Regions from separate parts of the Acidovorax sp. ST3 genome, predicted to be linked through region 1. Evidence: predicted binding sites of a transcription regulator. Region 1 holds the regulator's gene; each other region holds the start of a gene.

What was found. The regulator sigma-54, encoded in region 1, starts transcription at its own class of promoters, with help from an activator protein. The targets are predictions, from matches to a motif close to TGGCANGNAANCTGCTTT.
Region 2: the regulator sigma-54 is predicted to act here: its motif matches at 2,278-2,295, upstream of DNK89_RS07515 (2Fe-2S iron-sulfur cluster binding domain-containing protein).
Region 3: the regulator sigma-54 is predicted to act here: its motif matches at 3,396-3,413, upstream of DNK89_RS09430 (CmpA/NrtA family ABC transporter substrate-binding protein).
Region 4: the regulator sigma-54 is predicted to act here: its motif matches at 2,519-2,536, upstream of DNK89_RS12870 (ammonium transporter).

What each region holds. Positions count from the first base shown of each region.
Region 1 is NZ_QKVP01000007.1:19,204-24,515, reverse strand. It holds gene DNK89_RS21290 (class I SAM-dependent RNA methyltransferase) at 1-944, opposite strand, end outside; gene DNK89_RS21285 (thioesterase family protein) at 941-1,423, opposite strand; gene DNK89_RS21280 (RNA polymerase factor sigma-54) at 1,504-3,102, opposite strand; gene lptB (LPS export ABC transporter ATP-binding protein) at 3,191-3,952, opposite strand; gene lptA (lipopolysaccharide transport periplasmic protein LptA) at 4,009-4,668, opposite strand; gene DNK89_RS21265 (thiol:disulfide interchange protein DsbA/DsbL) at 4,776-5,312, opposite strand, start outside.
Region 2 is NZ_QKVP01000002.1:579,602-584,913, forward strand. It holds gene DNK89_RS07500 (isopenicillin N synthase family oxygenase) at 1-443, opposite strand, end outside; gene DNK89_RS07505 (nucleoside deaminase) at 895-1,410, shown strand; gene DNK89_RS07510 (TetR/AcrR family transcriptional regulator) at 1,484-2,140, shown strand; gene DNK89_RS07515 (2Fe-2S iron-sulfur cluster binding domain-containing protein) at 2,331-2,633, shown strand; gene DNK89_RS07520 (NAD(P)H-dependent oxidoreductase) at 2,659-3,246, shown strand; gene DNK89_RS07525 (amidohydrolase family protein) at 3,270-4,598, shown strand; gene DNK89_RS07530 (RidA family protein) at 4,595-5,071, shown strand; gene DNK89_RS07535 (creatininase family protein) at 5,101-5,312, shown strand, end outside.
Region 3 is NZ_QKVP01000003.1:26,877-32,188, reverse strand. It holds gene DNK89_RS09440 (ABC transporter ATP-binding protein) at 3-815, opposite strand; gene ntrB (nitrate ABC transporter permease) at 923-1,885, opposite strand; gene DNK89_RS09430 (CmpA/NrtA family ABC transporter substrate-binding protein) at 1,949-3,193, opposite strand; gene DNK89_RS09425 (ANTAR domain-containing response regulator) at 3,740-4,366, opposite strand; gene DNK89_RS09420 (branched-chain amino acid ABC transporter substrate-binding protein) at 4,623-5,312, shown strand, end outside.
Region 4 is NZ_QKVP01000004.1:35,408-40,719, forward strand. It holds gene DNK89_RS12855 (GMC family oxidoreductase) at 1-295, shown strand, start outside; gene DNK89_RS12860 (antibiotic biosynthesis monooxygenase) at 310-660, shown strand; gene DNK89_RS12865 (hypothetical protein) at 697-1,026, opposite strand; gene DNK89_RS12870 (ammonium transporter) at 1,134-2,486, opposite strand; gene DNK89_RS12875 (TSUP family transporter) at 3,005-3,763, shown strand; gene DNK89_RS12885 (ABC transporter substrate-binding protein) at 4,025-4,789, shown strand; gene DNK89_RS12890 (amino acid ABC transporter permease) at 4,917-5,312, shown strand, end outside.

The DNA.
Region 1 (5,312 bases):
CCGTAGGGCGGGTTCAGCAGCATCACGCCGGGCTGGTCGCAGGGCGGCATGCGCTGCAGGGCGTCGCCACCGCGCAGCTGCACGACCTGGGCCACACCTGCGCGCTCGGCGTTGCGCTGCGCAAAATCAACCATGCGGAAGGCCACATCACTGCCAAATATGGGTACAGCGCTAGTACATATTGCGCCTTCAGCTTCGTTTTTGATAGCAGACCAAACGTGCGCCTGGAAGGGCAGCAGCTTTTCAAACGCAAAGCGACGCAGCATGCCCGCCGGGATGCGGCAGGCGATCTGCGCGGCCTCGACCACGATGGTGCCGCTGCCGCAGCAGGGGTCGTACAGGGGCTGGGGGTTGTCGCCGTGCGGGTCCCAGCCACTGGCGGCGATCATGGCGGCGGCGAGGGTTTCCTTAAGGGGGGCATCGCCCTTGTCCTCGCGCCAGCCGCGCTTGAACAGTGGCTCGCCCGAGGTGTCGATGTAGAGCGTGGCTTCGTCGGTGGTCAGGTGCAGGTGGATGCGCACGTCGGGCCACTGGGTGTTCACATCGGGGCGCACGCCGCTCTTGTGGCGGAAGCGGTCGGCCACGGCGTCTTTCACCTTGAGGCCCGCGAAGTTCAGGCTCTGCAGCGGGCTGTGCTGGGCCGTCACTTCGACCTTGAAGGTCTGGCGCGTGGTGAACCAGATCTCCCAGGCCACATCGCTGGCCATGTTGTAGAGGTCGTTTTCAGACCGGTATGGGCGGTGGGCCAATTGCACCAGCACTCGCTGGGCAAGGCGGCTGTGCAGGTTGAGCTGCATGGCCTGGCGCCACGAGGCGCGCAAGAGCACGCCGCCCCGGCCCACCAGCAGGTCTTGCCCCGTGAGGCCGGTGATGGCATGCACCTCGTCGGCCAGAAAGCCCTCGACGCCTGCGGCGCAGGGGAGAAAAAGTTGGAGTTGGTTCATGTCGATGGGGAGGATACGCGCTCGGGCACTGCGGGGGAACCAGGCTCCCCCGCGCGGGCCAGCAGCAGCTGGCGGATGGAGTCCGGGATGGGGGCGACCTTGCGGCTGGCCTTGCCGATGAAGACGATGCCGATCTTGCCGCGCGCCACTTCACGGCCCGAGGCCTTTTCGGTCATGCAGAAGACGAGATCAAAGCCGTAGCGATTGAAGTCTGCCGGCGCCATCTCCACCCGCATGGTCTCGCCGTGGAAACCTTCGGACTTGTACTGCGCCACGATGTCGCCGACCACGATGGACAGGCCGCCCACATCGGCCTCGGGGTAGCCCAGCGACTGGAAGAAACGCACGCGTGCTTCGGACACCAGGGTGAGCAGCTGCGCGTTGTCCAGATGCCCGCCCTGGTTCACGTGGCTGATGTAGATCTGCAGCTCGGTGGCAAAGCCGAAGTACGGGGGAAGGTCAAAGACGATGCGGGCCATGGTGGGCTGCGGTGGGTAATACGGAAACAACAGAAAAGGTACGGCATCGCAGGCGCGCCGTGCGCCAGCCGCCGAGGCGGCTACAACGCCTTGCGCAAATTCGCCGGCGCGATCTTGAGCGCCTCGCGGTACTTGGCCACGGTGCGGCGGGCGCATTCGATGCCCTGCTCCTTGAGCATTTCGGCGATCTGGCTGTCGGACAGCGGCTTGGCCGGGTTCTCCGCCGACACGAACTGCTTGATCAGTGCGCGCACCGCGGTACTGGAGGCATTGCCACCGGTTTCGGTGCCCAGGCCGGAGCCAAAGAAGTACTTCAGCTCGTAGGTGCCGATGGGCGTCGCCATGTACTTGGCGGTGGTGACGCGGCTGATGGTGGACTCGTGCAGGCCCAGTTCGTCGGCAATGTCGCGCAGCACCAGCGGGCGCATGGCCAGCTCGCCGTGGGTGAAGAAGTTCTTCTGCCGCTCAACGATGGCGCGCGACACACGCAGGATGGTGTCAAAACGCTGCTGGATGTTCTTGATGAACCAGCGCGCCTCCTGCAGGCGCTGCTGCATGCCCTGGTGGCCCTCGCCGCCCTTGTGGCCGCGCAGCGCGCCTGCGTAGATGTCGTGCACGCGCAGGCGGGGCATCACGTCGGGGTTGAGCTGCACGATGAAGTTCTGCTGGCCGCTGCCATTGGCGCGACCAGCTTTGCGCACGATGACGTCGGGCACGATGATGTTGCGCTCCACGTCGGCAAACTTGCGGCCCGGGCGTGGTTCCAGGCGGGCGATGAGTGCCATGGCAGCGCGGGTGCGCTCTTCTCCAGCCACGCCGCCTTCGCTGCACAGCTGCGTCAGACGGCGGATGTCCCGGCGCGCCAGCATCTCCAGCGGCTGCTGGCAGATGCGCAGAGCGGTCTGCACGGTCTCGGGGTCGGCGTCGCTGTCTTCGTCGGCCGCCAGCGCCGTGAGCTGCAGCGTCAGGCACTCGGACAGGTTGCGCGCGCCCACGCCCACAGGTTCCAGGCTTTGCAGCAGGCGCTGGGCCACCGTGAAGCGGTGCACCAGCTCTTCGATCTGTTCCAGGTCGTCGGGCCCGGCGAGGCTGATGGCGAGTTCTTCCAGCGGCTCTTCGAGGTAGCCGTCGTCGTTCAGCGATTCGATAAGAAAACGCAGCGCGGCCGTGTCCACTTCGGACAGGCGCAGCGACAGCGCCTGGCGGTGCAAAAAGGCCGTCAGCGACTCGTGGGAACGGGCCAGCTCGGTGGCATCGGCTTCGTCGCCTTCCGTGTCGTTGCGGGTGCGCGCTGGGGCGTCGCCGCCCCACTCGGCATCGTTGGGCGCCATCTCGACGGTGCCGTCGCCGCTCCAGTCGGGCTCGTCGGAGCCTCCACCGGAGATTTCAGCGTCGTTTTGGCTGTCAGCGCTAGTACTGCTTGCGCCAGCAGCTCCTGAAAACATAGCATCATCGGCACTGTAGTCGTCGGCCTGCGCGGGCGTATCGGCGGCTTCCAGGCCAAATTCCTCGCGCGGGGCTTCGTCGGCATTGCGTTCGAGGAACGGGTTTTCGTCGAGCATCTGCTCGACTTCCTGCGAGAGTTCGAGCGTGGACAACTGCAGCAGCCGGATGGACTGCTGGAGCTGGGGGGTCAGTGCAAGGTGCTGCGAGACGCGCAGCGACAGTCCAGGCTTCATTGATTGAGCGCCGCCGGGCCGCCCCAAGGCGCGAAGGCCCCCTCGGGGGGCAGCGCGGTACACGAAGTGACAAGCGTGGGGGCCATGTCTACATCCTGAAGTGTTCGCCGAGGTACACCCTTCGGACCTCCGCGTTGTCCACGATCTCGGACGGCGTGCCCTGCGCCAGCACACGGCCGTCGCTGATGATGAAGGCGTGGTCGCAGATGCCCAGCGTCTCGCGCACGTTGTGATCGGTGATGAGCACCCCAATGCCGCGCGCCTTCAGGAAGCCGATGATGCGCTGGATTTCAATCACGGCGATGGGGTCGATGCCCGCAAAGGGCTCGTCCAGCAGGATGAAGCGCGGCTGGGTGGCCAGGGCACGGGCAATCTCGACGCGGCGGCGCTCGCCGCCCGACAGCGCCAGGGCAGGTGAAGCCCGCAGGTGGTCCACGCGCAGCTCTTGTAGCAGGGCCGTCAGGCGCTCTTCGATGGCGTCGCGCGACAGCGGCTGGCCGTCGTCGGCGCGCTGCAGTTCCAGCACGGCGCGCACGTTTTCTTCGACGGTGAGCTTGCGGAAGATGGAGGCTTCTTGCGGCAGGTACGACAGCCCCAGGCGCGACCGGCGATGGATGGGCATGTGGGCCACGGACTGGCCGTCGATACGGATGTCACCCGCATCGCTGCGTACCAAGCCCACGATCATGTAGAACGAAGTGGTCTTGCCCGCGCCATTGGGGCCCAGCAGGCCCACGACTTCGCCTTTTTGCACCTCCAGGGACACGTCCTTGACGACCTTGCGGCTGCCATAGGACTTGGCTAGGTGCTGCACCTCCAGGCGGCTGCCCGACTGCGAATCAGGCCCCAGACGGCTGTTCGCAGGGGTCGCCGGGGTCTCGGGACCAGTACTCACCACGGGCCCGCTCACTTGGCGCCGCCGCCAAGGGTGTTACTGGGGCGCAGCGCCGGTGCGGGCGACTCGGGCGCCTTGGCGGGGGCTGCCGTACCGGGCGGCGGGTCCTTGGGTGCCAGCACGGCGCGCACGCGGCCGCCAGACGTGGGGGCGTCGCCGGCCGCAGCCGAAGACGCAGGCGCCTTCTGGCCATCGACGGTGAACACGTCGGTGAGGTTGTTGTAAACGATCACGGCGCCGGTGATCTCATCGTTCAGCACCGACCCACGGTAGCGGCGCAGTTCGGCGCGGGTGATGAAGCGCACGTTGTCGGCCTTGCCGTCGTATTCGATGACTTCGCTTTCGCCTTCGATGAACTCATCCGGCGCTCCGGCCACGGTGTCGCGCTTTTGGCGGAAGAACGCCCGTTTGCCTGCCTCGGCCGTGACCACGCCGTACTGGTAGCCGTCGGCGTCCTGGCGCACATCCAGCCGCGCGCCGCGCAGCACGATGGTGCCCTTGGTCATCACCACGCGGCCCGAGAACACGCTGGTCTGCTTGAGTTCATCGTGCCGCAGGGCGTCGGCCTCGATGTTCATGGGCTTGGCACGGTCTGCCTTTTCGGCATGTGCCATGCCCGCAAGGCCGGTCAGGGCTGCGAGCACAAGGAGGGGGAGTAGGCGGTGGGTCATAGGGCACGAATCTTGCAATGATTGTAGCCACCCGATGGTACCTACCCCGAAAAAAAGCCCGCATCCGCGGGCCTTTGGGACAGCTTGCCGACAGGGTCGGCCACTCGTCAGGCTTTGCGCGCCGTGGCGGCCAGGTATTCAACCACCTGCAGCACGGTCTGCATGCTGCCGGCCATCGTGCCGTCGGTGTAGTACTTGCCCGCCACGCCCATGGATGGCACGCCTTCGACACCGTACGAATCCTGCAGCTGCGAGGCGCGACGCACCTGGTTGGCGACGCTGAAGGAGCCGTAGACCTCCTTGAACTTGGCCACGTCCACGCCCTGCTGGGTCACCCAGGCCAGGATTTCGTCGTCCTTGGCGAGCTTGGCCTTTTCCACGTGGATGGCGCGGAAGACCTTGGCATGCAGGGCTTCGAGCTTGCCCATGCCTTCAAGCGTATAGAACAGCTTTTGCTGGGGCACGAAGCTGGCGTTGAACGCCACGGGCACACGGCGGATGGAGAGGTCCTTGGGAGCAGCCTTGACCCAGGCGTCCAGCGTGGGCTCGAAGGCGTTGCAGTGGGGGCAGCTGTACCAGAAGAACTCGATCACATCGACCTTGCCAGCGGGGGCGTCTGGGGCGACGGGCTTGTCCAGCCGCTT
Region 2 (5,312 bases), on a different contig from region 1:
AAGGCGAGCATGGTGGACTGAAAGCCCGCCAGCTCCTCGTCAGTGGGCCACAGGCCCGCCATGTTCGGGCGGGTGATCTGATACGACTCCTTCTGGTCCGGTGTGCCGGTGGAGGGGCGCACCTGCGCGCGGCTCTCCCAGCCCACGTTCAGCGCTTTCTTGAGCGGGTACTGCGCCTTCACGGCGTCGGGCAGCGCAAAGAAGCGCTCGGTCATTGCAAAGGCGTTGTGCACCTCGGCCAGGTCAATGCCGTGGTTCACGATCTGGAAAAAGCCGACATCGACGGCGGCGTCCCACAGCTGGCCGGCAATCTCTGTCTTGCGCAACGCAAAGTCGCTGAGGTCGATACGGCGGATTTCGCGGCTCGCGGTTTCCGAGCCCATCGCGCCCATGCGCGTTTCTTTTTGCAGCTCGGCGAGGTCGTAGGTGGCGGTGGTGGTCATGCAGTTCTCCTGAAGACAAGTGGAAGGAAGAAAGGCCCTCCCGCTGGGTGCTTCAAGAGTGGGTGACACCGCCTGCGGCGGCCGTCCTTTCAACCCTTGAAGCCACGATGTGCCAACGCACACCGCTGTGTGCACAGCGGGCTTCAAGAGCAATTTCCGACTGGCATCGCCCCGTGCAGGATGGCACAGGGGGCAACGCAGTGAACGCTTCTACTCTTGCCAAAAGCGATGCAAGAAGAATGCCCACGGCTCCTTGCTTGTGCGTCCACGCAGGGTGAGAGCGATTGTGCACAGCGCATCAAAAGCCATGCATACATGTCACTGATTGTGATTGGCATGCCAAATGCATAGCGCCCTGCACCACAACGGCGGGCGTGCAGACAGTCCGGCGTTGCACAACGACAGCCACCCACCCACCATCGACGGAGACACCCACACCATGCACGCGCTCATGTCTGCACCCCCAGCCAGCTTTGACGACCCCACCCCCATCAACGACACCGACGGCACCTACCTGCGCCAGGCCATCGCGTGGTCGTGCACGGCCCGCGCGCGCGGCAACCGCCCGTTTGGTGCGGTGGTCATCAGTGCCGAAGGGCGCCTGCTGGCCGAGGCTTACTGCAACACCACCGAGACCGGCGACTGCACCGGCCACGCCGAGACCAATGCCGTGCGCCAGCTCAGCCCGCGTGTGGGGCGCGATGCCCTGGCCAAGGCCACGCTGTATTCATCGGCCGAGCCCTGCGTGATGTGTGCGGGCGCCATCTTCTGGTCGGGCATTGGGCGCGTGGTGTTTGGCATTGACGCCGAGCGCCTGCGCGTATTTCGGGGCGAGCGGGCCGAGCAGCGCGACGCCGAGCTGTCGTGCCGCGATGTGTTTGCCGCCTCGCCCCACGCCATCGAATGCATCGGCCCGGCGCTGGTCGAAGAAGCCAGCGCACCCCATATCGGGTTCTGGAAAGTCTGACCCGTTGCTGCGCGGGCAGAATCTGCAGCGCACACTCTGCCATCGCCCGTCCCCCATGCCTCGCACCAAAGCCATGACCGAATCCGAAGCCGAAGCCGCCTCCGGCGCGCTGCTCAGCCGCGCCAAACAGGGGCGCGAACGCATCCTGGGCGCCATCCGCGAGGCAGCCATTGCCGAGTTCAGTCGCCATGGTTTCAAGGGGGCATCCACCAAAGCCATTGCCGAGCGCGCGGGCCTGACCAAGCCCCAGCTGCACTACTACATCAGCAGCAAGGAAGAGCTGTACGAAGAGTTGCTGTACTCGGTGCTCAACGGCTGGTCGGGCGCCTTCATTTTTGACAGCAACAGCGACGATCCCAAGAAGGTGTTGAGCAGCTACGTGCGCAAGAAGCTCGACTACGCGCTGGACAACCCGGGCCTGTCGCGCATCTTCACCACCGAGGTGCTGGGCGGTGGGCGCAACCTGGGCAAATACTGGCCCGTGGCCGTCAAGTCCACCCAGCAGAAGGTGGACCTCATCAACCGCTGGATCTCCGAAGGCCGCATGCGCGCCGTCAACCCCACACTGCTGCTCATGCAGATCTGGGGCATGACGCAGCACTACGCCGACTACGGCGTGCAGGTGCACATCATGCTGGGCCTGGCGCCCGACGAGCCCATCGACCGCGAGCCCATCGTGCGCGAACTCACCAGCTTTGTGCTGCTGGGCTGCGGCCTCGCACCAGACTAAAGCCCCGCGCCCATTTCTGGGCATGGTCTGCGCGCCAGAGGGCCTGCGGGGCGTGATGCGCACCAGCAAGCGGCGCAAATCCGTCGCGATAAGGCCACGTTGATCCACCACAAAGACGTTTGACGGCTTTTTGTGGCTGGCACAGCCTTTGCAATATTTTGACCAATCGATCAAATCACATGGTCAAACAATGCAGACAGCCCCTGACACCGCCAGCGCCACCCGCACAGAACACACGTTCGAGCTGATCCTGCAGCGCAGCCAGATGCGCTTGCCCGTTAGCCCCGGCGAGAGCATGGCCGACGTGCTGCAGCTCGCTGGCGTGCCGCTGGAAACCCTGTGCGAGCAGGGCGTGTGCGGCACCTGCGTGACCCGCTGGCTGGACGGCGAGCCCGACCACCGCGACAGCTGCCTGAGCGCAGCAGAGCAAGCCACCCACGTCGCCGTGTGCTGCGCACGCAGTCACGGGCCCACGCTCACGCTCGACCTCTGAACTTCAACAAAAAGGAAGCCCCGCCATGCGCATCCTCGTGATCTATTGCCACCCGGTAGAGACCAGCTACAACGCCGCACTGCACACCGAGGTGGTGCAGCAGCTGCGCGGCGCGGGCCATGAGGTGGACGACTGCGACCTGTACGCCGAGGGCTTCAACCCCGTGATGACCCGCGAAGAGCGCCTGGGCTACCACGAGGTGCCCAGCAACCAGTTGCCCGTGCAGGGCTATGTGGACCGCTTGCTCTGGGCCGAGGCGGTGGTGTTCTGCTTTCCCACCTGGTGCTTTGGCATGCCCGCCATGCTCAAGGGCTTTTTCGACCGCGTGCTCATGCCCGGCGTGGCCTTTGACATCAGCGACCCGCACAACGTCAAGCCCTCGCTCACGCACATCAAGCGCATCTCCGCCGTGGTCACCTACGGCCGCCCCCGCTGGACGGCCCTGTTCATGGGCGACCCGCCGCGCAAGTCCATCACCCGCTACATGCGCCTGCTCACCGGTGGCAAGGCGCGGGTGGACTACCACGCCTACTACCACATGAACGTGGCCACACCACCCCGGCTTGCGGCATTCAAGGCCCGCGTGGGCCAGGCCATGGCGCGCTTTGCATAAGACCAGTTTCTAAGGGCCACGGCATGCACGCATCCAGCACTCCCGACCATATCCTGCGCGCCCGGTTGCCGCGCTGGCTGTTGCCCGCGGCGTGGCCGCAGCAGGGCCACCAGCCCGCACTGGCCGACCTGCACCTGGCCCAGGGCCGCATCGTGCAGGTGCTGCCCCATGGCACCCAGCCAGCGCCCCACGGCACGGTGTGGGACGTGGCAGGCGCGCTGGTGCTGCCCGGCCTGGTGGATGCGCACACCCACCTGGACAAGGCCTTCACCCTGCCGCGCATGGGAGAGGTCAAACCCGGCCTGCTGGGCGCCATCGAGGCCATGATGTTGGATCGCCAGGGCTGGACCGAAGCCGACATCCACGCCCGAGCCAGCCGCGCGCTGCAATGGGCCTGCGACGCAGGCACCGTCCACCTGCGCACCCACTGCGACTGGTGGGAGCCCGACGCGCAGCCGCTGGCCTGGAACGTGTTGCATGCACTGGCCCACGACTGGGCCGACCGCATCACGCTGGAGCGCGTGAGCCTGATCCCCTTGCATCTGTACACGGACCGCAGCGCCGCCCTGCGGCTGGCGGCCACCGTGGCTGCGAGCGGCCCTGGCGCCTTGCTGGGTGGCTTTGTGCACTCTACCAACTGGGACCCGCAGGCGCTGCGCCACCTGTTGGAAGCCGCACAACACCATGGCGTGAACGTGGACCTGCATGTGGACGAAGAACTGCACCCCGGCGCCCAGGGCTTGGCGACCACCGCCGCACTGCTCAAAGAACTACGCTTTGAAGGCCATGTGGTCTGCGGCCACACCTGCGCGCTGGCCGCACAGGACGAGGCCACGGCCCTCGCCACGCTCGATGCCGTGGCACAAAGCCCCATCACCCTGGTCACGCTGCCCATCACCAACCTGCTGCTGCAGGACGCCACCACCGGCCGCACGCCGCGCCAGCGTGGTCTGACGCTGGTGAAGGAGGCCCGTGCACGCGGCATCCCGGTGATGGTCGCCAGCGACAACGTGCAAGACCCGTTCTGCCCCGTGGGCAGCTTTGACCCGCTGGAAGCCCTGGCCACGGGTGTGCTGGCGGCGCAGCTGGAGGCACCTTTCGACCAATGGAGCGAATCGCTGTGCCGCGCCGACTGGCTGTGCACCGGCCGCACTGGCACCACGGCGCTGCCGCTGCAGCCTGGCACGGTGGCTGACCTGCTGGTCTTCACGCAGGCTGACCACTGGGGCTTTCCATCGCGCACACAAGGCGCGCAGGGCCGCGTGGTGCTGCGCCAGGGCCGCGTCGCCAGCGGCCACGCACCAGCCGCCTGGCATGTGCCCACCACCCAATCCGCAAGGAGCCTCGCATGAGCACCGGATCTGTCACCGCACCTGCACCGGGCATCGCCCAGCCCCTGGCCCGCTACGCCGCATGGCGCCGCGCAGGCGACTTCATCTACCTGAGCGGGATCATTGCCGTGGACCCTGCCGCCAGCCGCATCGTGCGTGGCTACGACGACATCCCGCATGAGGCCGCCACGCTGATTGGCCGCACGGGCGAGTTCAGCAGCGACATCAAGGAGGGCCCCATCCTCGCGCAGAGCTGGTATGTGCTCGACCGCATCCGCCTGACCATCGAGGCCGCAGGCGGCCAGATGTCCGACGTGTTCAAGCTGGTGCAGTACTTCAAGAACCTGGACCACTTCCCGCAGTACAGCCGCGTGCGCAAGCTGTTCTTCCCCGGCGAGCCCCCCGCATCCACCGTGGTGGAAGTGAGCGGCATGTTGCCCACGCCCGACATCCTCATCGAGGTGGAGGCCACGGCCTACCTCCCTTTGCGCTGACAACAGCTTCCTTCACGAAAGAACCACCCATGCTGCACGGCTACAACCCGCCCCACCGCTACCTGCCCTACCTGAGCTGGACCGAGATCGCAGACCTGTCCGACAAGGAAAACACCGTCATCGTGCTGCCCACGGGCGCCACCGAGCAGCATGGCCCGCACCTGCCCTGTGCGGTGGACACGGTGATCAGCGCGGGTGTGGTGGGCCATGCGCTGGCGCGCCTGCCGGCCGATGTGCCTGC
Region 3 (5,312 bases), on a different contig from region 1:
GCTCAGGCAGCTTTTTCGACGTGGCCCTGCCGCGTATAGAGAAAGTCGATCACCGCCTTGCGATAGTGCACGTACTGCGGGTCTTCGGCCAGTTCCACGCGCTTGCGGGGGCGGGGCAGGTCCACGCTCAGCACCTCGCCAATCGTGGCGGCCGGGCCGTTGGTCATCATCACGATCTTGTCGGACAGCAGCACGGCCTCGTCCACATCGTGGGTCACCATGACCACGGTGCTTTGGGTGCGGGCCACGATCTCCAGCAGTTCGTCCTGCAGCTTGGCGCGGGTGAGGGCGTCGAGCGCGCCGAAGGGCTCGTCCATCAGCAGCACCTGGGGCTCCATGCTCAGGGCCCGGGCAATGCCCACGCGCTGCTTCATGCCGCCCGAGATTTCGCCGGGGCGCTTTTGCCCCGCGTGGGTCAGGCCCACCAGCGCCAGCGCGGCATCGGTGCGGGCCTTGAGCTGGGCCTTGCTTTCCTTGGCGCCAAACACGCGCTCCACCGCGAGGTAGATGTTGTCAAAGCAGGTGAGCCAGGGCAGCAGCGAGTGGTTCTGGAACACCACCGCGCGCTCCGGCCCCGGGCCCTTGATTTCCTTGTTGGCGCACAGCAGCGCGCCATTGGTGGGCGTGGTCAGGCCCGCGATCAGGTTGAGCAGGGTGGACTTGCCGCAGCCCGAGTGGCCGATGAGCGCGACGAACTCGCCCTTGGCAATCGTCAGGTGAATGTCGCGCAGCGCCGGGAACAAGCCCTTGGCCGTCTTGAAGGTCTGCTCGACGCCGTGGATCTCGATGAACTTGGTGGTGAGAGAGGCATGCATTAGGAACTCCTGGTTTTTTCGAGGACCACCGTGGAACCGGCTTTGCCGGGCCACGGGTGGTGCCCCCTTTAGGGGGTGACGTGCCGCAGGCGCGGCTCAGGGGTGGGTCAAGTTTTGACCTCTTCGAACGTAAATGCGGTGGCCAGCTTGATGAGTGCGTACTCCAGCAGCAGCCCGACGATGCCGATCACAAAGATCGCGATGATGATGTTCTTGACGTTGAGGTTGTTCCACTCGTCCCACACCCAAAAGCCGATGCCCACGCCGCCGGTCAGCATCTCGGCCGCCACGATCACCAGCCACGCGGTGCCCACGGCCAGGCGCACGCCGGTCAGCATGTAGGGCAGCACGGCGGGGAAGAGGATCTTGGTGGCGATCTTCCATTCGCTCAGGTTTAGCACGCGCGCCACGTTCATGTAGTCCTGCGGCACGCGCTGCACGCCCACGGCGGTGTTGATGATCATGGGCCAGATGGAGCAGATGAAGATGGTCCAGATGGCGGCCGGGTTGGCGCCCTTGAAGACCAAGAGGCCAATCGGCAGCCAGGCCAGGGGCGACACAGGGCGCAGCAGGCTGATCAGCGGGTTGAACATGCGCGACAGAAAGCTGAAGCGCCCGATCACGAAGCCCGCCGGAATGCCCACCAGTGCCGCCATGCCAAAGCCGATGGCCACGCGCTGCAAGCTCATCAGCACGTTCCAGCCCACGCCCTGGTCGTTGGGGCCGTTGCGGTAGAAGGGGTTGCTGAACACCTCCAGCGCCTGCAGCCAGGTGTCCTTGGGGCTGGGGATGCTGCCGCCCGTGGTGGTGGAGACCACCGCCCACAGGCCGACGAGCAGGCCCAGGCCACACAGCGGCGGCAGCACGGCCAGCCAGAAGCTGCGCGAGAGGGCCGACCAGTCGCGGCCAGTGGCCGCCGTGGCGGGTGCTGCAGGTGCCTTGGGGGCAGATATTGCGGCTTTTGGGCTTCTTGCGCTAGTGGATGTTGCGCTTGCAGCTACAGTATTCATAGCATTCTGTGCGGCCACGGGGGCTGCATCCAACGGGGAGTGAAAGACGGCACTGACCATGGTTTTCTCCTGTGCAGGGCTTGCTTGCGGGGTGGCCGGGCGGGCGCTGGGGCAGGGTTGCCGTCAGGCCTTGATCTTGAAGCCGTCGGCGTACTTGGCGGGGTCCTTGCCGTCCCACACCACGCCGTCGATGAGCTTGCTGGTGCGCAGCACATCCTTGGGCACGCTGATCTTCATGGCGCTGGCCACCGACTTGTACAGATCGACCTGATTGACCTCCTTGGCCACGGCCAGGTAGTCGGGGTGGCTCTTGAGCAGGCCCCAGCGCTTGTGCTGGGTGAGGAACCACATGCCGTCTGACAGATAGGGGAAGTTCACCGCGCCGTCGTTGAAGAACTTCATGTGGTTGGGGTCGTCCCAGGTCTTGCCCAGGCCGTTCTGGTAGCGGCCCAGGATGCGCTGGTTGATGGCGTCCACACCGGTGTTCACATACGCCTTGCCGGCCACGGTCTCGGCCATCTTCATCTTGTTGGACAGGCTGGCATCGATCCACTGGCTGGCTTCGAGTACGGCCATCATCACGGCGCGCGTGGTGTTGGGGTACTTCTTGACGAACTCGGCCGTGGTGCCCAGCACCTTCTCGGGGTGGTCCTTCCAGATGTCCTGCGTGGTGTTGGCCGTGATGCCGATGCCGTCCATGATGGCGCGGTGGTTCCAGGGCTCGCCCACGCAAAAGCCGTCCATGTTGCCCACGCGCATGTTGGCCACCATCTGCGGCGGCGGCACGGTGATGAGCTTGGCGCCCGACAGCGGGTTGATGCCCGCAGCCGCCAGCCAGTAGTGCATCCACATCGCGTGGGTGCCGGTGGGGAAGGTGCCCGCAAACGTGTATTCGCGCTTCTCGCTGGCCATGAGCTTGGCCAGGGATGGGCCGTCCACCGCACCCTTGTCGGCCAGGGCTTTGGAGAGGGTGATGGCTTGGCCGTTGTTGTTCAGGTTCATCAGCACGGCCATGTCCTTCTTGGGACCGGCGGTGCCCAGGTGCACGCCATAGACCAGGCCGTAGAGCACGTGGGCAAAGTCCAGTTCGCCGTTGACCAGCTTGTCGCGCACGCCGGCCCAGCTGGCTTCCTTGTTGGGGACGATGGTCACGCCGTATTTCTTGTCAAAGCCCAGCACCGAGGCCATGACCACGCTGGCGCAGTCGGTCAGCGGGATGAAGCCGATCTTGACTTCCTTCTTCTCGGGGGCGTCGGAGCCCGCTGCGTGGACGAGTGCGCGCAGCGCGGGGCTTACACCCACAGCGCCCACGGTGGCGGCCTGCAGCACGGTGCGGCGGTTGAGGCTGGTTTTCAACAGATCGGTCATGGGGCATCCCTGGTGGCGTGAAAAACAAAAAAGGCGTCCTCACACCGCGCCTGGCTGGCTGCATCAAAGCAACGCCGGGAGCGGGTGGGGACGCCTTTGTCCGTGGTGGAGCTTGGAACGGGTCCGGGGCTCCTTGCCAGCACCGGCCCGCCGTTGGGTCAGTGCTGTCAGTGGTCAGACCTGCATTGGTCTTGCACTGTGCAATGCAAAGCGCGTGCCAGCGCGTGTTGCGCCATGTTGGAGCGCTGGATGCTATGGAATGGATAGCTGTTTGCGCTTGATCGATAAGCGCTACACGCCTGCGGGGCTTGCGGTAGGAGCGTTTGTGTTGCGATGAGGGTGGTCGCACTGCCTTTGTGCGGCGCACCATTTGGGAGGGACCTTGGAATTGGGCGCGGCCTAGGCGAGGGATGCCAAGCAATGGCCGCCGAGCCGCGTATGCGGCGCTTTGCTTGCGTGCGAGGGCATCGTCCCCCTTCCCGAATGACGCAGTCATTCGAGAGAAGGGGGAAGCGGCGCAGCCGCTCAGGGGGTAGTTCTCTGGTTTTACCCCAGCAGATCCATCACATCCAGCATGCGCTGCGCCACATCCACCAGCTTCAGGCCCTTGTCCATGGCCGTCTTGCGCAGCTTTTCGTAGGCGGCCTGTTCGGTCAGGCCCTGGCGCTGCATCAGCAGGCCTTTGGCGCGGTCGATGGTCTTGCGGTCGCGCAGCTCGGTCTTGGCATCGGCCAGCTCGGCACGCAACGCCTGTTCGTGCTGGAAGCGGGCCATGGCCACGTCCAGGATGGGCCGGATGCGCTGGGGTGCCAGCCCCGCCACGATGTATGCAGACACGCCCGCTGCCACCGCATCCTTGACGTGCGAGGTGTCCTCATCGTTGGTGAACATCACGATGGGGCGGCGCTCGTCGCGCGTGGCCATCACCACATGCTCCAGCGCGTCGCGGGCTTCGCTCTCGGCGTCCACGATGATCAGGTCGGGCTGCAACTGGGCGATGCGCTCGCTCAGGAACACATCGGCGGGCAGCGTGGCCACCAGGTTGAAGTTGTTCTCCAGCAGCCCGATGCGCAGCGCCCGCGACCGCTCCGCCTGTTCCACGGCGTGTTCGTCGTCAGGGTCGGCGACTGCCAGATCCGGGGCCACCACCACGATGCGCAAAGCCTCATTCATACCGGCGAGGATAAGCAATTTTTACGCCACAAATTGGTGCGCCGGGGTGGTGCACACCCTCCGAGGGCCCTTGCAGCCCCCCTGCGCTCCGGGTTATCCCGGCCACAGGCCCGCTGCGCCTCGCGGTACTGGCCGCCGTTACAGGGCCTGAAAGTTGCTAATACTGACACCGTGGGAGGGCATACCCGGTAGCCCGCCCAGCAGGGCGTCGCATATACATCTGCACACACAGTCACACTGAAATGGAGTTTTTTGCATGAACAAGCACATCAACCGGCGCCGCTTCTCGGCCAGCATGGCCTTGACCGCAGTGGCGACTGCCGCACTCCTGACCGGATGCGGCAAGGTGCCGGACACCATCAAAATTGGTGTAGCGCAGCCCCTCTCTGGCCCGCTGGGCGCCCTGGGGCAGGATCTGCTCAACGGCGTGAAGCTGGCGGTGGATGAACTCAACAAGTCCGGCTATACCGTGGACGGCAAACGCGTGACGCTGGAGGTCGTGTCCGTGGACGACAAGGCCGACGCCACCACCGGCAAGGCTGTGGCGCAGCAGCTGGTGGATGCGGGCGTGGTGGCCGTGGTGGGCCACCTCAACTCGGGCGTGAGCATCGAGACCGCCCCCATCTATGCCGCCAAAGACATTCCACAGATCGCCATCTCGACCAACCCCAAGTTCACGCAGCTTGGGTTCCCTACCACGTTCCGCATGGTGGCCAACGACACCCTGCAGGCGCGCGCCATCGGCTCGTTTGCCGCCACGCAGCTGGGCGCCAATCGCTACGCCGCGCTGGACGATGGCACGCCCTACGGCAAGGGCCTGGCCGACGGTGCTGCCGCGCAGCTCAAGGCCGAGAAAAAAGAAGTGGTGGTGCGCAAGTCGTTCGACGACAAGACCGTGGCCTTTGACGAACTGGCTGGTGAACTCAAGGCGGCCAATGTGGAGGTG
Region 4 (5,312 bases), on a different contig from region 1:
GAAGCCCGGCGTGCAGTTTGAAAGCGACGAGGACTTGGCGCGATTGGCGGGCGACATTGCCACCACCATCTTCCACCCCGTGGGCACCACCAAGATGGGTCGCGACGGCGACCCGATGGCCGTGCTGGATGCTCAACTGCGCGTGCGCAATCGGCGCGGCGGCGTGGTGGCCGGCCTGCGCGTGGTGGATGCGGGCGCCATGCCCACCATCACCAGCGGCAACACCAACTCGCCCACGCTGATGATGGCGGAGAAGGCGGCGGAGTGGATCATCCAGGCAAGGCGGGCGGCGTGAGTACCATCGCGCCGATGTACTCCTCCACTTTCATCTTTGCGACCAAACAGTTCGACGACGCCTTTCACCGCCTGGACGAGGCGATTGCCACCGCCGCCCGTTCCATCGACGGCTACCTGGGCGAGGAGTCCTGGACGGACACGGGCAACGGCCTGGTGTCCAACGTGTACTACTGGCAGTCGCTGGAAGCGCTGCAAACACTGATGCAACACCCCGCGCACCTGAAGGCCAAGGCCGCGCAGGCGCAGTGGCTCAACGGCTACCAGGTGGTGATTGCGCAGGTGCTGCGCACCTACGGCGACAACCAGCTGACCGGGCTGCTGCCCACGGCCGGGCTGTTCACGCAAGGCACGGCGCCCCACTGATCTTTGCAAGCCCTGGCGCCCAGGTCGCTGCAGCGTTCAGCGGATGCCGCCCACATAGCGCGGCACCTCGGGGGCGGGCTCGGGGGGCGGTGCGGGGCGCGAGCGCACAGCCTGCGCCGCCACGTCCAGCAGCGGACGGCGCGGCGCTGCAAGGGGAGTGGCGTGCAGGGCGTGCTCCAGGCGGTCGGCCCACTCAGCCAGATCGGGCGCGTTGTCGTCTACAGCGCGCTGGCGCGCGAACCGCACGATCTCCTGCGCATAGTCGGCGTTGACCGCCATCCATTCGGTATCGGTCACGCGACCCGTTTTGCGCCGCAACAGCACATGCAGGTGGGCGGCAATTGCCAGCTTGTCGGAATCGGACATGGTCGGCTCCTTAATGCATTGGGGTCATCCATCGGACTGCACCCGCTGGCCCGCGTTGCACAACGATGCGGGAGCGGGGAAGGCCTGCCGGGTCTCTCGGGGCTCATTCAGCCGCCCAGGCGCTCGCGGTGCTGGGCAATGTCCAGCCCCGTCTGTTCGCTCTGTTCGTCCACCCGCAGGCCCATCGCAAAGTTGATGACCCACAGCAGCGCGGCCGTCACCACCAGGCTGTAGGCCGCCACGGCGCCCACGCCGATGGCCTGGGTCAGCAGGCTGCCCGCCACCCCGCCCACGGTCTTGCTGGCCAGCACACCGGTGAGCAGTGACCCCACGATGCCGCCAACGCCATGCACGCCAAATACGTCGAGCGAGTCATCCACCCGCAGCAGCCGCTTGAGCCCCGTGGCGCCCCAGTAGCAGGCCAGCCCGGCCACCAGCCCAATCACCACGGCCGAGCGCAGCGTGACAAAACCGGCGGCAGGTGTGATGGCCACCAGCCCCGCCACCAGGCCGGAGCACAGCCCCAGCAGCGACGGGCGCCCGCGCACCACCCACTCACCCAGCATCCACGACAGCGCACCGGCCGCAGCGGCCAGGTGCGTCACTGCCATGGCCAGCCCGGCACGCCCATCGGCCGCGACCGCAGAGCCCGCGTTGAAGCCAAACCAGCCCACCCACAGCATGCCCGCGCCCGCCATGGTGAGCCCCAGGTTGTAGGGTTCAAACGGCTCGCGCCCATACCCAGCGCGGCGGCCCAGAAACCAGGCGCACACCAGCCCCGCCACGCCCGCGTTCACGTGCACCACCGAGCCGCCCGCAAAGTCCAGCGCGCCCATCTGCGCCAGCCAGCCACCCGGCTCCCACACCCAGTGCGCCACGGGCGCATAGACCACCAGTGTCCACAGGCTGATGAAGACGAGCATGGCCGAAAACCGCATGCGCTCCACAAACGCGCCCACCAGCAGCGCGGCCGTGATGATGGCAAAGGTGAGCTGGAACATCGCGTACACCGACTCCGGGATCAGCGGCGCAATGTGGCTCACGGCCAGCTTGCCCGCCTCCAGCTGAAAGTCGAGCCCGGCAAAGCCAGCACGGTCCCAGCCGCCGAGCCAGGCGCTGCCCGGTGTGAAGGCCAGTGAATACCCCGCCGCAAACCACAGCAGGCTGACCAGCGCTGCAATGGCCACCACGCTGGCCATGGTGTTGAGCACGTTCTTCCTGCGCACCATGCCTGCGTAAAACAGCGCAATGCCTGGCAGCGTCATCAGCAGCACCAGGGCGGTGGAAGTCATCATCCAGCCGGTATGGGCCGCATTTACCGTGTCCTGGGCCACCAGGGCGGGGCGCGTGAGAGGCGCCGCGACTGCAGGAGCCTCTGGCACGCCCTGGGCCAGCGCGCAGGTGCACAGCCCCAGACACAACGACACGACCGCAAACACCCGGTGGTTGACTGCACGCATGCACGCTCCCTTTCGCAATTTGTTACAAGCGCATTGCACGAGCCATGCCAGCCAGATGCCCCCGAATCGGGGCACAGAGCGTCCCCGCAAGCCGTCCGGCGCCCAACAACGGGGGGCGGGAAACCCCCAATGCACCAGCAGGGTGCAGCCGTTACAGTCACGGCACTCGAAAGCGCGCTTCGGTGTGCCAAGCGAGGGGCCCGAGGAGACAACCTTTCTACCAAGAACCACATTCAAAACACCCAACGAGGTGTGAACCCTTTCAGGCGCTGGCGATCCCAGCGCCTTTTTCTTGCCTGCTAGGGATGGCCTGCATAACCCTCGCGAGTCGGTGGTAGTGCGGATCGGGATGGGCCGCAAGGCGCCTTTTCACAGCCAATAGCCCGGCTATTGGCAAGAAAAGCAACGCAGCGGACCGCGCGACGCCGCGCTATCACCGACCGCAGGGAGTTATGCATGCCATCCCTAGATCCTGAGCGGTCCTGAATCGATAGCAGGCCCGGTGCGACAATCCTGCGATGGAATGGATTTTGATGACCCTGGCCTCGCTGCTCGCGGGCTTTGTGGATGCGATCGTGGGAGGCGGTGGACTGGTGATGGTGCCCGCGCTGTTTGCGGCTTTTCCGGGCGCGCCCCCGGCCACGCTGCTGGGCACTAACAAGGCGGCCTCGGTGTGGGGCACGGCCATGGCCACCTGGCAATACAGCCGCAAGGTGCAGATCCGCTGGCCGGCCATGCTGCCGGCCGCAGCTGCCGGTTTTGCCGGTTCGTTCGGGGGCGCGTGGGCCGTCACCGTGGTGTCGGCCGACTTCCTGCGCAAGCTGCTGCCCCTGGTGCTGCTGGGCGTTCTGCTCTACACCCTGGCCAAGAAGGAGCTGGGGCGGCACCACACCCCCCGGTTTGCGGGCCGGGCCGAGGTGATCGCCGCCTGCCTGATTGGCGTGCTCATCGGCTTTTACGACGGGTTCTTTGGCCCGGGCACCGGCAGCTTCTTCGTCTTCTTGTTTGTGCGGCTGCTGGGCTACGACTTTCTCAATGCATCGGCCTCGGCCAAGCTGCTCAACTGCGCCACCAACATTGCTGCCATTGCGCTGTTTGCCGCCAAGGGCCATGTGTGGTGGCACTTTGCGGTGACGCTGGCCGTGGCCAACGTGCTAGGCAGCCTGCTGGGCACACACATGGCGCTCAAGCATGGCACTGGCTTTGTGCGGGGCATCTTCATCGTGGTGGTGAGCACGCTGATATTGAAGACGGGGTACGACGCGTTCCTGCGGTAGGCCTGCACCTCACGCACCAGGTGCCCTTTGCCAGGGTGGCACCCAACTTGCAACGTGCTGCACGGCTTACCACCAGGGCGCCCCGAGGTCATCGGGGTTGCCCTGCATGGCCTGAATGTGAACGCGCGTCCTATAATTTCCGCACGTTTCCGTTTGATGACGAGGCCCATCGCCAATGGCGATGTCCGCATCCACCCGCTCCGGCCTGCCTACCCGCAGGCCGGATTTTTTGTACCTGAACCACCCCCACAGGAACCTGTCATGCAATTTTTCAAGTCTGCCGTTGTCACCGCCGTGGCGCTGTGCGCTGCCCTCGCCGTCCAGGCCCGCACGCTGGACGAAATCAAGAAAGACGGCAAGATCATCGTGGCCACCGAGGGCCAGTTCGCCCCCTTCAACTATTTCGAAGGCACCAAGCTGACGGGTTTTGAGGTGGAAGTGGCAGAGCTGGTGGTCAAGAAGATGGGCCTCAAGCTCGAATGGAAGACCCTGGGCTTTGACGCCCTGCTGACCGGCCTGGGCCAGAACCGCTGGGACGCCGTGATCGCCTCGCACGGCGTGACCGACGAGCGCTCCAAGGCCGTGACCTTTGCCAACCCCCACTACTGCTCGGGCGGCATCATCGTGGCCATGGACGACAAGATCCGCAACGCGAAGGACCTGACCGGCAAGGTCGTGGCCGTGCAGACCGGCACCAGCTACCTGGAGCAGGTCAAGAAGGTCAGCGGCGTGAAGGAAGTGAAGAACTTCCCGCAAGACACCGACGCCCAGCGCGCCCTGATCTCCAAGCGCGTGGACGCCTGGGTCAGCGACAAGTTCGTGGCCAAGGAAGCCGCTGCCAAGAACGCCAAGGCCGGCTTCAAGCTGGGCGACATGCTGTTCATCGAGCGCATCGCCCCCGCCATGGCCAAGGGCAACACCGGCCTGGCCGATGCCTGGAACAAGGCGTTCACCGAAGTGCTGGCCGATGGCAGCTACGCCGCCGTCTCCAAGAAGTACTTCAACGAAGACGTGCGCTGCAACTGATGTGATGGCCCATGGGGTGCGCAGAAGGCTCGGGCCTGCTGCGCACCCTTTGCCATTTCTGGTGACGGGTGCATGATCGCCCTGCCCCAGTCCGATTTCCAACCAAGACCGTATGGTCGTCTGATCCATGCTTCTCGCTCTTTGGCCACAAGGCTGGTCCCGACAGCAGCGCAGCAATGCCACGCTGGTCGCTGCACTGGTCGTGATGGTGCTGGCCCTCTCGCTGCTGGGCCAATTGCTGTCGTTCTTTCCCGACCCCATTGGCCCCAACGCCCAGGCGTTCTCTGAAGGTGCGCGAACCACGCTCTGGCTCACGCTGGTCAGCGGGGCCGTGGGCCTGGTGCTGGGCACGGCCGCGGCGCTGGCCCGCACGGCCCGCTGGACGCCCGTGCGTTGGATTGCTGGCGTGTACATCTGGGCCATTCGCGGCACCCCGCTCTTGGTGCAGATCCTGTTTGTGTACTTTGCCCTGCCGGTGCTGGTGCCCGGGTTGAACCTGCCAGACTTTGCCGCCGCCGTCGTG